2 linked regions of the Anaerobacillus alkaliphilus genome follow. The protein of the gene in region 1 interacts with the protein of each later gene in a pairwise test. Links are inferred from orthologs where the notes say so. Each region holds a gene or a part of one and is shown on either strand. Other genes may lie near its edges. The genes, in order: hflC and ftsH.

The links.
Region 2: the proteins of hflC (region 1) and ftsH interact in binary tests that used the Escherichia coli proteins (3 or more experiments, as listed by UniProt). The link is inferred for Anaerobacillus alkaliphilus from one-to-one orthologs.

Annotation. Positions count from the first base shown.
Region 1 is NZ_QOUX01000046.1:866,664-875,188, forward strand. Bases 2,548-5,546 are described here. They hold hflC (protease modulator HflC), read right to left. Parts: upstream 4,513-5,546; coding sequence 3,583-4,512; downstream 2,548-3,582. Other genes in these bases: polA (DNA polymerase I), read right to left, coding at 2,548-3,452; hflK (FtsH protease activity modulator HflK), read right to left, coding at 4,512-5,489. In the rest of the region: mutM (DNA-formamidopyrimidine glycosylase), read right to left, coding at 1-719; more of polA, read right to left, coding at 837-2,547; two-component system histidine kinase PnpS, read right to left, coding at 5,757-7,529; DS745_RS19455 (response regulator transcription factor), read right to left, coding at 7,522-8,238; DS745_RS19460 (MaoC/PaaZ C-terminal domain-containing protein), read right to left, coding at 8,478-8,525.
Region 2 is NZ_QOUX01000036.1:41,316-46,344, reverse strand. The notes cover bases 544-3,520. They hold ftsH (ATP-dependent zinc metalloprotease FtsH), read right to left. Parts: upstream 3,040-3,520; coding sequence 1,048-3,039; downstream 544-1,047. Other genes in these bases: hpt (hypoxanthine phosphoribosyltransferase), read right to left, coding at 3,112-3,520; DS745_RS10965 (type III pantothenate kinase), read right to left, coding at 544-720. Also shown: more of DS745_RS10965, read right to left, coding at 1-543; more of hpt, read right to left, coding at 3,521-3,651; tRNA lysidine(34) synthetase TilS, read right to left, coding at 3,736-5,029. UniProt on the Escherichia coli protein: Acts as a processive, ATP-dependent zinc metallopeptidase for both cytoplasmic and membrane proteins. Plays a role in the quality control of integral membrane proteins.

The sequences.
Region 1 (8,525 bases):
AATAATTGTTGTTGGAACATGCCCATTTCTCCTTGACCATTAACATAAGACTTCACAGAGCTACCACCTAAATCTATAGCTTCTTGAAGCGTAGCCTTTATTTCTTTATGAAGTCTTTTTACCTCTTTTTCTGTTAAGTCCTTTCCAACACGTTCTGGATAAATTCCAGAACGATAAAGTGCTTCATCTACGTAAATGTTTCCTAGTCCGACCAACTTAGTTTGATCTAATAAGGTTACCTTTACTTTGCGATTAGAGTCCTTAAACACTTCCTTTAAGGTGCTAGGCTTAAATTTCTCATCAAAAGGTTCAATTCCTAACTGAGTTAAAGGAAGACTGATATCCTCTTCCCCTTTAAGGAAGAGGTGCATTGTACCAAATTTTCTTACATCACGATAGCGTAACTGAGTTCCATCAGTGAACGAAAAAATAACATGTGTATGTTTATCAATTTCTTCTTCCTTTTCGTGTAAACCATAACGCCCTTCCATACGAAGGTGAGATACAATGACATAATTATCAAGGATGATTTTCAAGAATTTTGCTCTTCTTTCAACTCCCCTAATGGTCTGACCAATTAATAAGTGACAAAATTCTGCAACATCATCTGGTCTTTTAATGATCTTCCCCCAGTGAACAGTGATCTCTTGAATCGTTTTTCCGACAACTAACTGTTGTAACGTTCTTTTAACTGTCTCAACCTCTGGTAATTCCGGCATAAAACCACCCCATTCCAATTATGAATTAGAAATTATGAATTTTGAATGGCTTTTATGAATTGCTTCGAAGCATTTCTGATTAATTCATAATTCAAAATTCACAATTCAAAATTTTAACTACTTCGCATCATACCAAGAGCTGCCGTAGGCATATTCGACTTTTAATGGTACTTTTAAGTCAATCGCCGATTCCATTACTTCTGGTACGATCAGTTTTAATTTATCCAACTCTTGTTTCGGGGCTTCAAAGATCAATTCATCGTGTACTTGTAAAAGTAACTTTGCCTCTAGACCTTCTGCTTCAATTCTTAACGCAATATTTACCATTGCTTTTTTTATGATATCAGCAGCTGTCCCTTGAATTGGTGTGTTCATAGCTGTGCGTTCTGCGAAACTCCGTAAATTAAAGTTACGGCTAGTAATCTCTGGTAAAAATCTTCGGCGGTGGAGAAGTGTCGTTACAAACCCCTTCTCCCTTGCTTCTTGAACAATATTATCCATATAATCCCTTACACCAGGAAAACTTTCTAAATATCTTTCAATAAAACTGCCTGCTTCTTTTCGAGTAATTCCTAAACTTTGTGATAATCCGTAATCACTAATTCCATATACGATCCCGAAGTTAACCGCTTTAGCATGACGTCGCATTAGATCTGTCACAGCATCTTTTTCAACGTGAAAAACGTCCATAGCTGTTCTCGTATGAATATCCATCCCATTATTGAAAGCATCTATTAGCGTTTCATCATTTGCAATATGAGCTAGTACCCTTAATTCAATTTGTGAATAATCAGCAGCGAAAATAATCCAGTCAGGACTTGATGGTATAAATGCTTTTCTTATTTTCCTTCCTTCTTCTAAGCGAATCGGAATGTTTTGTAAGTTCGGTTCAGTCGAACTCAACCGGCCGGTTTGAGTCAGTGCTTGATTAAACATCGTATGAATTTTTGCTGTATCTTGATGGACAACCTTCAATAGTCCCTCAATGTAGGTTGAGTTTAGTTTTCCTAATTGACGGTAATGCAATATACTCGGAATGACCTCATGCTTGTCCGCTAACTTTTCTAATACATCTGCTGATGTAGAAGCTCCTGTTTTTGTTTTTTTGAGCACAGGTAAATTAAGTTTCTCAAAAAGGACTTCGCCTAGCTGCTTTGGAGAGTTGATGTTAAATTCAATTCCAGCAAGACTATGTATTTCTTTTTCAAGGTTTTTCAATTGTTCCCCTAAGTCTTCTCCCATCAACCGCAATTGTTCAACGTCAACTTTCACACCTGTCATTTCCATTTTTCCTAGAATAATCGTCAACGGCATTTCTAAATCGTAAAAAAGTTCATTTAGTTGATTTGCTGTTAACTCTTCACAAACTTCTTCTCTTAATGTGTAGACTGTGTTTGCCTTTTTCACAAGATGCTCAGCTACTATATCTCGATCTGGTATACTGCGTTTTGCACCTTTTCCATAAATAGCTTCATCTAAAGAGACGATTCGTTTACCTTTGCGATTAGCAATGTCTGCTACTTCATGGGAAGAAGCTGATGGATCAAGAATATAGGAAGCAATTAGAAGATCAAAGTTAATACCCTCTAGTTCAATTCCCTTCCATCCAAGGGCAACAACCGCACGTTTTGCATCGAATATCGCTTTTTTGGCTTCTTTATCTTTCGCCCACTCTTTAAAAGTGTCGCTCGCTATAGCCATTTCTGTAGGAATGTAATAACGTCCATTTTCATTAACAATTGCTAGACCAATGATATCAGCTTGGTGATAGTTTTCATCTAACACTTCCACTACAATTGCCGACTCCTTTGTAAGCATCTCGTCCGTTATTTCGTTAGCAATTGTAAAATCAAGCGCTTCTATTTCCTCGACTAGTTCTGTCTCATCAAAGTCAAAACGATCTAATAATGATTGAAAGTCTAGCTCTTTAAACAAGGAGATAACTTTCTGTTCATCATATTCCCCAAAGACTAATTCGTCTCTTGGGATCGTAATTGGAACCTCACAATAAATTGTAGCAAGCTCCTTACTCATAACAGCCTTTTCTTTATTTTCTGTGAGGTTTTCCTTTAGCTTTTTCCCTGAGACTAAATCAATTGACTCGAGCAGCTTCTCAACAGAACCAAACTCTTTTAAAAGCTTAATTGCTGTTTTTTCACCAATCCCCGGTACTCCAGGGATGTTATCGGAAGGATCACCCATTAAGCCTTTCATATCAATAATTTGTTTTGGGTTGATGCCATATTTCTCTAAAACGAATGTTTCATCATATGTATCTACATTAGAAATTCCTTTTCTAGTTAATGCGACTGTTACTTTTTCGGAAACAAGTTGAAGCAGGTCTTTATCACCAGAGTAGATTTTCACTTCCCAATCTTCTTGTTCACTAACTTCTTTCGCTAAGGTACCGATGATGTCATCAGCCTCGTAGTTTTCAATTTCATAGCGTTTTACATTAAAAGCATCTAATAGCTCTCTTATTAGAGGAAATTGCTCAGAAAGTTCTGGTGGAGTTTTTTGTCTTCCTCCTTTATATTCTTGGAAAGTTTTGTGACGAAATGTTGTTTTCCCAGCGTCAAAGGCAACTAACAGGTGAGTTGGTTTTTCTTCCTCAATTACTTTTAGCAGCATCGTTGTAAAACCGTATACAGCATTTGTATAAACACCTTTATCATTATTTAACAGTGGTAAAGCAAAAAAAGCACGATATGCAATACTATTACCATCAATCATCACTAATTTATTCTTCAAAGAGAATGCACCCCAATTTATCTAATATTGTCCTTTTATTTTACCATGTTCAATGCCGAATAAAAAACGAGGAAGCCTATTTACAAAAATAGACTTCCCTTGTTTAACTCTATTAATTACTGTACCCCATAAGAATACGAGCGTATGGAGCATCAGCAGGTAGGACAATTACCGTTTGATCATCAATCGTCTTCTCATAACTCAATAATGTTCGATATAAATTATAGAACTCTACATCTCTACCAAATGACTGATTATAGATTTGGGCTGCTCCTGCTTCCCCTTCAGCAATAATTACGTTTGCATCAGCATTTGCTTTTGCAACAATCTCTTTCACTTCACGGTCTGTATTTGCACGGATACGATTAGCTTCTGCATCCCCCTGAGATAAGTAATCTTGAGCAATAGAGTTACGCTCAGAAATCATTCGGCGATATACAGCTTGCTCATTCTCCTCTGGTAAATCTGTACGCTTCATTCTCACGTCAGTAACTGAGATACCATAATTATCACGAGCTAAGAGTTCATTCACTCGTTCTAATACGCGGTCGTTAAAGCTACCTCGAGAAGATTTTTCTTCATTAATAATTTCATCATAATCCAACTGACCTAATTCTGCTCGAATGACTGAATAAATAAAATTCATCATAATTGTTTCTGCACGATCGATTGTTTGTGCACTACCTATCATTTGTTGAGGATCATCAATTCGCCAAATCGCATAATTATCAACTAGAATTCTCTTTTTGTCTCGAGTATTAATTTCAGTTGGTTCTACGTCTAATATCATTTGTTTTTTCGTTAACGTAGAAACCGACTGGATAAAAGGAACTTTAAACTTCAACCCTGGGTCTTGTTCAACTCGAACTACCTCACCAAATTGTCTTACAACCTTAAACTGACCTTGATGTACAATAAAAATATTAGTAAGTAATAACATAAGCAAGCCAATAACTACTACTAACAATATTCCTAGTTTCGTATATTTTTTCCAATCATCCGTTGGTTTTCTTTCACTAAAATCAATAATTTTATCGGTCATTAATTTCCACTCCCTTGTCGTGAAGTTGTCGTTGCGGGTGGATTTACCTCAGTCGTTCTTTCTAGTGAACGAATTGGTAGATATTTCACAGTGTCAGAACTACTGTCCATAATATAAATTTCTGTATTAGGTAGAACTCTTTCTAAGGTCTCTAATACCAAACGAGTTCTCGTTACTTCAGGGTTAATTAGATACTCATTATAAAGGGCATCAAATCTAGCTACATCACCACGAGCACGCTCTAAACGCTCCGTTCTCGTTCCTTCTGCCCTTGAGATGATAGCATCCTGTTCACCTTTTGCCTCATTCATCTTTTGGTTACGATATTTATTTGCTTCGTTTATCTTAGTCAAACGTTCCTCACGAGCATCAGTAACTTCGGTAAAAGCACGACGTACTTCTTCAGTAGGTAATTCAACATCTTGAAGTTTTACATCCATAACTGAAATACCAATATCATAAGATTCAATCAGATCAACAAGATAATCCCAAACGTGAGCTTCTATTGCAGGTCTCTGATCTGTTAAAGCATCATCAATGCGAGAACTCCCGATTACACCACGGAGCGATGCTGAGGTTGCACTAAATAAAATTTGCTCAGGGTTATTAGAATTAAATAGGAATTTCTCTGGATTTGTAATTCGCCATTGAACTACTAAGTCCGCTAGCAAGATATTCTCATCCCCTGTAATCATTTTTGCTTCATCACGATATTCTACTACCTGACCATTTGTTTCATCATAACCCACCGTAGTGGTAAACGTACCTCTTGAGAGGATTTCTACTTTTTGAATTGGCCAAGGCAACTTAAACTTTAATCCTGGTTCTGTAATATGTTCATCAACCTTACCAAAAGTAATTAGTGCTGCCTGTTCAGACTCATCAACTATATACCAACCAGTCGTTAAGAACAGAGCTAAAATTGCGATTCCAATGAGTGAAAGGAAGCCGACGATAATTTGCTTCACTGTTACCATGAATGTTCCCCACTTTCCATTTTGTTTTTATTTACTCTTTACCCATTATACTTACGTATTAGATAAAATAAAAGTTTCATAACTTTACAGTTTTAAAAAACAAAAAAAAGGAAAGCAATAATTGCTTTCCGAAAGAAAAGGGGGTGTAAGTCAATTTCCGACTACAGTGTAGTGTTTATTTGCTTACAATTACAGTTTACAAAACTAACTATAGCAACTATTCATTAAGTTACTATAAACTACTTGTTAATTTTTTGTAAACATTCCTTATTTTAACTGGTTTTTATTAAATTTAATAGTAAATGCTGTACCTTTACCCACTTCACTTTCAACAACAATTTCTCCGTTATGTGCTTCAACCAAATGCTTCACAATTGCCAGACCTAATCCAGTTCCACCTGAATTTCGACTTCTTGCTCGATCAACTCTGTAAAACCGTTCAAATACTCTTGGTATCTCTTCTTTACTGATGCCAATCCCTGTGTCCTTTACTGAAAAATATACTTTATCACTATACTCTTGAATGAACACATCAATTCGTCCACCTTTTTGAGTATAGGTAATAGCGTTATTTATTAGGTTAATCATGATTTGTTTGATACGTAACGGGTCACCTTCAATAACACCTGAGCCTTCTTTCGTCTTTGATAACATGATACCTTTTTCTTCAGCTTTATTACTTAACATGACAATAATATCATCAGTTAACATACTTAAATCCACACGTTGCCAATTAAGCTGAAACTTGCTTTGTTCAATTTTTGATAAGTCTAATAAATCCTGAATTAAACTTTGAAGTCTTTCACTTTCATCCCAGATGATTTTCAGGAAGCGATTACGTAAAGCTTCATCCTCTGCTGCACCGTCTAATAACGTTTCAGTAAAGCCTTTAACAGAAGTTACAGGTGTTTTTAATTCATGGGAAACATTTGCTACAAAATCTTTACGCATCTGTTCTAGTCTTTTTAATTCAGTTATATCGTGAAAAACTAGGACGATTCCCTTTAATCTCTCTTTTTCCCCACTACTAATAATAGGTGCTCCGTATACATCAAAGTGACGCATTTCTAATTGAATTGGCAAAATGATTTGTTTTCTTTGTCCCTTTTCAGTCAAAAAAATCTCTTGTACAATTTTTACGATTTGTTTATGCGGTATCACGTTGTGATAAACTTTATGAAGCCAATGTTCAACATCTTCTTGAAAAATTGTTTTACAGGATTTATTTATAATACTTATTTCACCTTTATAGTTAATTAAGACTAGTCCACTACCCATATTTTCAATCAGCGTTTCCAGACGTTCTTGTTGTGCCTTATATGTTTTTGTGACTTCGTCTAGATTTTGGGCTAATACATTAAGTGAACGACTTAATTGGCCAGTTTCATCATTTTTCCCATGAGAAGCTCGAACTTTAAAGTTTCCTTTAGCTAACTGATTGGCTACTGAGGTTGCCTCTTCAATTGGCTTGGCCAATTCATTCGTAATCCTCGAACTTAAAAGCATGATAACTAAAAATGCTATGGAGAAACTAAAAAGTAACAATCCCCAAACTTTTTTATGAACTTCATCTAAAAGGTGAATGGGTAAGCCTAAACGGACATATCCAATGATTTCTTCTCTTTCAAGAAGAGGAACAGCGTAAAAGAGAAGATCTGCACCAACTGTATCACTAAATCTTATTGCTTGCCCTTCCCCCTCTTCTCGGACCTGAATAATCTCTGGCCTATTAAGGTGGTTTTCCATTTGTTTTTTGTCTGTGGCAGTTTCAGCGATTACTTCTCCTGTTGCTGTTATTACTGTTATTCTTGAGGCTAATTGATCCCCCATATCATTAACGATAGTTCCTAAATCGGTATGATCTAATCCAGTTTCCAGTATACTTATTGCCACGATTTTGGCTTCCTTAGATACGCGCTCACTAAGCTGTTCAAAATAAAACTCTTTAAACAGTTGCCCCAGTAATAGACCCAAACCAACTAATACAAAAAATATGGCAATCAATAAAGAGATCGTAAGCTTATTTCTATATTTATGCATTCAATTGAGGCTCCTCTAGCTTATAGCCTAATCCACGAATTGTTTTGATGTATATTGGTTTTTTTGTATTTGGTTCTATTTTCTCCCGCAAATGACTTATATGAACATCTACAATTCTCGTATCACCAACAAACTCGTAGTTCCAAACAGCATTTAATAGTTGATCTCTAGTTAATACTCGGCCTTTATTTGTTGCAAGATATAATAGCAATTCAAACTCTTTTGGAGTTAATTCAAGCTGGTTACCCTGATAAAAAACCTCATAGTTTTCGGAGAATATTTCAACTTCCCCTATTTTTATCGCTACTACCTTTGTATCTGTTAGTTTTTCTTCTTGAATTGGAGTTACCCGACGAAGTATCGCTCGAATTCTAGCCACTACTTCTCTAGGACTAAATGGTTTCGTCATATAATCGTCAGCACCTAATTCTAATCCTAGCACTTTATCAAATTCATCATCTTTGGCAGTAAGCATTAAAATTGGCGTGCTAATTTTATTTTGTCTTAATTGCTTACATACCTCTAGACCATCTAATTCAGGTATCATTAAATCTAAGATTATTAAATCAAAATTGCCATCTTTCGCTTTTTCAAAAGCAGTTTTACCATCCATCGCTGTAACGACATCATATCCAGCTTGTTCTAAATTAAACTGTAGCAGTGTTACAATAGATTCTTCATCGTCTACAACTAATAATCTTTGATTCATAGTTTTCCCTCCGAGAGTAACTATGGCTGTCCATAGAATTTTCATAATGCTTTAAGATTAATAGTACTACCTTTTTAGATATTATACAAAACGGTAATTGTAAATTTTATGTAAAGATTTATTAAAGTTTATATTCTTAGTGTTTACTGTACGTTAAGTTATATGTACCTAGTAGACAAGAATTGAATTCTATAAACAAAAAAAGTGGTAGGAGCTAAGCCCACCACCACTGCTAATGACTAGAAATTCTCAAATGTTCCTGAATTATAGGCAATTGATTTTAACTC
Region 2 (5,029 bases), on another replicon or contig:
AAATGGGTCTACAACATCAATCATCGTCGACTCATTTGCAATTAAAGGTGCTAAACCACCTGTTGCAATCACCTTAGGATTCCCTACTGCTTGTGCTTTCATACGAGTAACGATACCTTCAACTTGTCCAACATACCCATATAAAATACCCGCTTGCATGGCACTAACAGTATTTTTACCAATAATGTTATTAGGCTTAACAATTTCTATTCGAGGAAGTTTAGATGCTCTATTGTATAAAGCTTCTGTTGAAATCCCAATCCCTGGAGCAATAGCACCACCCATATATTGTTTTTCTTCATTGATATAACAATATGTAGTTGCAGTTCCAAAATCAACAATAATCAAGGGACCACCGTACATATCAATTGCAGCTACTGCATTGACAATTCTATCGGCACCCACTTCTTTCGGATTATCATATTTAATATTCAAACCTGTTTTAATACCAGGACCAATGACCATTGGTGTGATATTAAAATATTTCTTACACATTTTCTCTAAGGCATACATAATTGGAGGTACTACTGACGAAATAATAATTCCATCTATGTCTTTCGTGGTGAGCCCTTCATAAGAAAAGAGTTGTTTCACCATCATGCCAAACTCGTCTTCTGTTTTTGTTCGGTCAGTCCCTATTCTCCAATGGTACTTAAGTTTTTCTCCTTCATAAACACCTAATACAATGTTTGTATTTCCTACATCTAAAACAAAGATCATTAATGTCACCTACTTAGGTTATTGAATTTTTATCCCTCTTCAGTATAAATACTTATGAGCGAAAAATGAACAAATTTGTATTTTTAACTTATTAAAGTGCTGTTTTCGAAAAGTTTGTTGCTTTCGTAAAAATCCCAAAAGCCGGATTTTTACACAAAATACTAAGGATTGATCACTAATTTAGTAAGTATTGCTCTTTTCTTACTTGATTTGTTGGCTGATATCTTCATCTAGGGTATTTTTTTCGATTATTTTAGCGTAAAAAGCCACAATGTTTACGAAAAGAGCTAGTAAAAAAAGGTGTCTATAAAAGACACCCTTTTAACATTACTTATTATCTTCGTTCTTGGTTTCATCCTTCTTTTCAGGAAGAAGTGCTTCTTCGTCATTTTCAACTGGAGCATCTGTAGGCTTTGTTTCTTCTTTCTTTGTATTAATATTCACTTTAACATCGCCTTCAGTTGTCTTATTTACGTTATTGGAATGATGCCCTTCTGGAAGCTTACCATCCGCCATTAACGATTTAATTTGCTCAGCATCTAATGTCTCTATTTCAAGAAGCGTTTTTGCAATCAATTCAAGCTTATCTTTGTTATCAAGTAAGATGGTTCGACAACGCTCATAGCTCTCTTTAATAATGCGTTGCATTTCTTGGTCAATTTCATATGCAATTGCATCACTATAGTTTTGCTCATTATTAATATCACGCCCAAGGAATACATTGCCACCTTGACCTGTACCAAATTGCATTGGGCCAAGCTTATCACTCATTCCGTACTCCGTGACCATTTTACGAGCAATTCCTGTTGCACGTTGGAAGTCGTTATGGGCACCTGTACTTACTTCACCAAAAATAATTTCTTCGGCAACTCGACCACCAAGTAAGCCGACAATCTTATCTAACAGCTCTGGTTTCGTCATAAAGTAACGATCTTCTTTTGGAAGCATTACTGCATAACCACCAGCTTGACCACGTGGGACAATGGTTACTTTATGGACCATATCAGCACTTTCTAGTCTAACTCCAACGACTGTATGACCGGCTTCATGATAAGCAACAATATTTTTCTCTTTTTCAGAAATAACTCTGCTCTTCTTAGCAGGTCCAGCAATAACACGGTCAATTGCCTCTTCAATATCGTTCATATCAATGATCTTCTTATCAGTACGAGCAGCAACTAAAGCAGCTTCGTTCAATAAATTCTCTAAGTCGGCACCCGAAAATCCAGGTGTACGAGTAGCAATCGTTTTTAAATTTACATCTTCGCCTAAAGGCTTATTGCGAGCATGTACTTCAAGAACCGCTTCACGACCTTTGACATCTGGGCGTCCAACTAAAATTTGACGGTCAAAACGTCCTGGACGAAGCAATGCAGGGTCTAAAATATCCGCGCGGTTTGTTGCGGCGATAATAATAATTCCTTCGTTAACGCCAAATCCATCCATCTCAACAAGTAATTGGTTTAATGTTTGTTCACGCTCATCGTGTCCTCCACCTAAACCAGCACCACGTTGTCGTCCTACAGCATCAATTTCATCTATGAAAATGATACAAGGTGCATTTTTCTTAGCATTCTCAAATAAATCACGAACACGCGAAGCACCGACCCCAACGAACATCTCAACGAAGTCTGAACCACTGATTGAGAAAAATGGAACTCCGGCTTCTCCAGCAACTGCTCGAGCTAGTAATGTTTTACCAGTACCAGGAGGTCCTACTAGTAATACCCCTTTAGGAATACGTGCTCCAATCGCAGAAAACCTACGTGGATCTTTTAAGAATTCAACAACTTCTACGAGTTCTTGCTTTTCCTCATCTGCACCTGCTACATCTTTAAACTTGGCTTTCTTTTTATCATCGTAAAGCTTAGCTTTACTCTTACCAAAGTTCATGACTCGGCTTCCGCCACCCTGAGCTTGGCTTAAAAGGAAAAAGAATAAAATAAAGATAATCACAAATGGAATAATTGATGTAAAGAAAGTTACCCAACCACTTGTTTGTTCAGCTGGTAATACTGTTAATTCAGTGTCGCCTCTTTCAGCAGCATCTAAGATAGCATCAAGAGCGATATCTGATCTAGGTACATTAACTACAAAAGCCTCTGCACCTGCTGTTTTTAGTTCTCCACGGATTACGTACACATCCCTGACTGGCTGAATAGAACTTTCACCCACTTCACCTCTTACTAAGTGAGTGTGAAATTCACCGTACGTCATATCCCGAGTATCTGCTGGTGGCCCGTTAAAGAAACTTACAATACCAACAATTACTAAAAAGATTAATAAATAAAAGACTGTATTTCGAAAAATTCGATTCATCCTTTACCTCCTCCCACTAGCACATAAAGCTTCATTAAATATTAGCATAAAACTATTCTTAATCACAATTAATTACCCCTGATAAATCTCGGGCTTTAAAATTCCGATATAAGGAAGGTTACGATAACGCTCTGCGTAGTCTAAACCATACCCTACCACAAACTCATCAGGCACTTTGAAACCTGCCAAATCAGGCTTCAGATCAACTTTTCTTCCTTCAGGCTTATCCAATAGCGTGACAATCTTAACCGACTTAGCTTTTCTATAATGAAATAAATCAACTAAGTAATTTAAGGTTAGCCCACTATCAATAATGTCCTCGATGATTAATACATCTCTTCCTTCTACAGAAGTATTTAAATCCTTAATGATTTTCACTTCTCCTGAAGAAACCATTTCATTTCCATAGCTAGAGACATCCATGAAGTCTACCTCTAAATGAACATCCATTCGTTTAATCAGGTCACTCATAAATGGCATTGCGCCTTTTAGCACACCTACTACAAGAGGAAAACGATCCTGATATTCTTCAGATAGAGATGCACCTAGTTCCTTTATTTTTGTTTGAATTTCCTCTTCTGATAATAATACCTCTTTAATTTCATCTCTCATCATGACTTGAAAATAACCCCCTAAAATAATGTATAACTAAAATGAATAATCATGCTTTAATCCTCAAAAAAATATGTACTTTTACTAAAACTCTTCAAAGGTTAACTTTACAAACTCCTTTGTTCCACTTGTAGGATCAGCAAAGTTCGCTTTTCTCAATTTAGGAACCCAAAGTATTTCTCCATCTCCATTAACTACAATCGGCCAGCTCTCTCTCTCATCACGAGGTACTTTCTCATCAATAAATAGCGCCTTTAACTTTTTTGTTCCTCGCATACCATTGATGAACATCGAGTCTCCCTTTTGGCGATTTCTTATTATTAAAGGTAGTTTTAATTTCTCCTTATCACAAACCATGGTGTTTCGGGTTATTGGTGCTTTCTGGTTTGCCTCAATTACTTCTCCAATTATCTTACCCTTTTTAAGAGTAACAATCCCTGGTATCAATAATTGGTCTTCATAAAAAGAAACACCCTTTTGTTTTTCAAATTCTAGAAAACATTTGTCATAGGATTTTGTGATGGATAAACCGTTTGGAAAATCTAGAGAGCCTGATGGATGACGGTTATTAAGGAACTGCAGAAAATCATTCATATGTATAGTGGTAATTTCTGGTATGTTTTGTTCGTAAAGATAGTTTAATATTAGTTGAAAGCCTCTTCTTTGTAAAGAGATTGGACAACTTATTAGCGTTGATATCGCAAGGACGATTTTTTTAGGTTCCTTTTTTAGGATAACATCTTCTAATTTTTCTCTAGCCAATTGCTCTAGAAGTTGCTCATCTTCGGTCAAGAGTTCACTTTGTTGTTGAAATTTTAGATGAACAGCTGGGTTTTCTCTCTTTAAAATCGGTAACACTTCATTTCTAATTCGATTGCGCATGTATTTTGAAGTGAAATTACTAAGATCAATTTTCGGCTGAAGATCTTCGTCCTTACAATAAGTTAGTATGTCTTCCTTTGACAGACAAAGAAAGGGGCGAATAAGTACTCCACAACTGAACGGTCTCTTAACAGGAATACCAGCTAGTCCATATCCATGTGCACCTCTCACCTGCCGCATAATCATTGTCTCTATTTGATCGTCACCATGGTGGGCCAACGCCAAAAAATGGCCTTTATAATTTTGCATTACAAGTTCAAAGAATTGATAGCGACATTCCCTTGCGGCAACTTGAACACTTACTTTATGCGTTTCTTGATATTGTTTCACGTTAGCCTTAGTACCTTCAAACGTAATTCCTTCTTCTAAGCAATAGCTTTCTACAAAACGGTATTCATCCGCCGATTCTTCTCTCAACATGTGATCTACATGGGCTGCGATAATAGTTATATGCAATTGCTTCAATTCCTTATGTAAATAATGCAAAAGCGCCAAC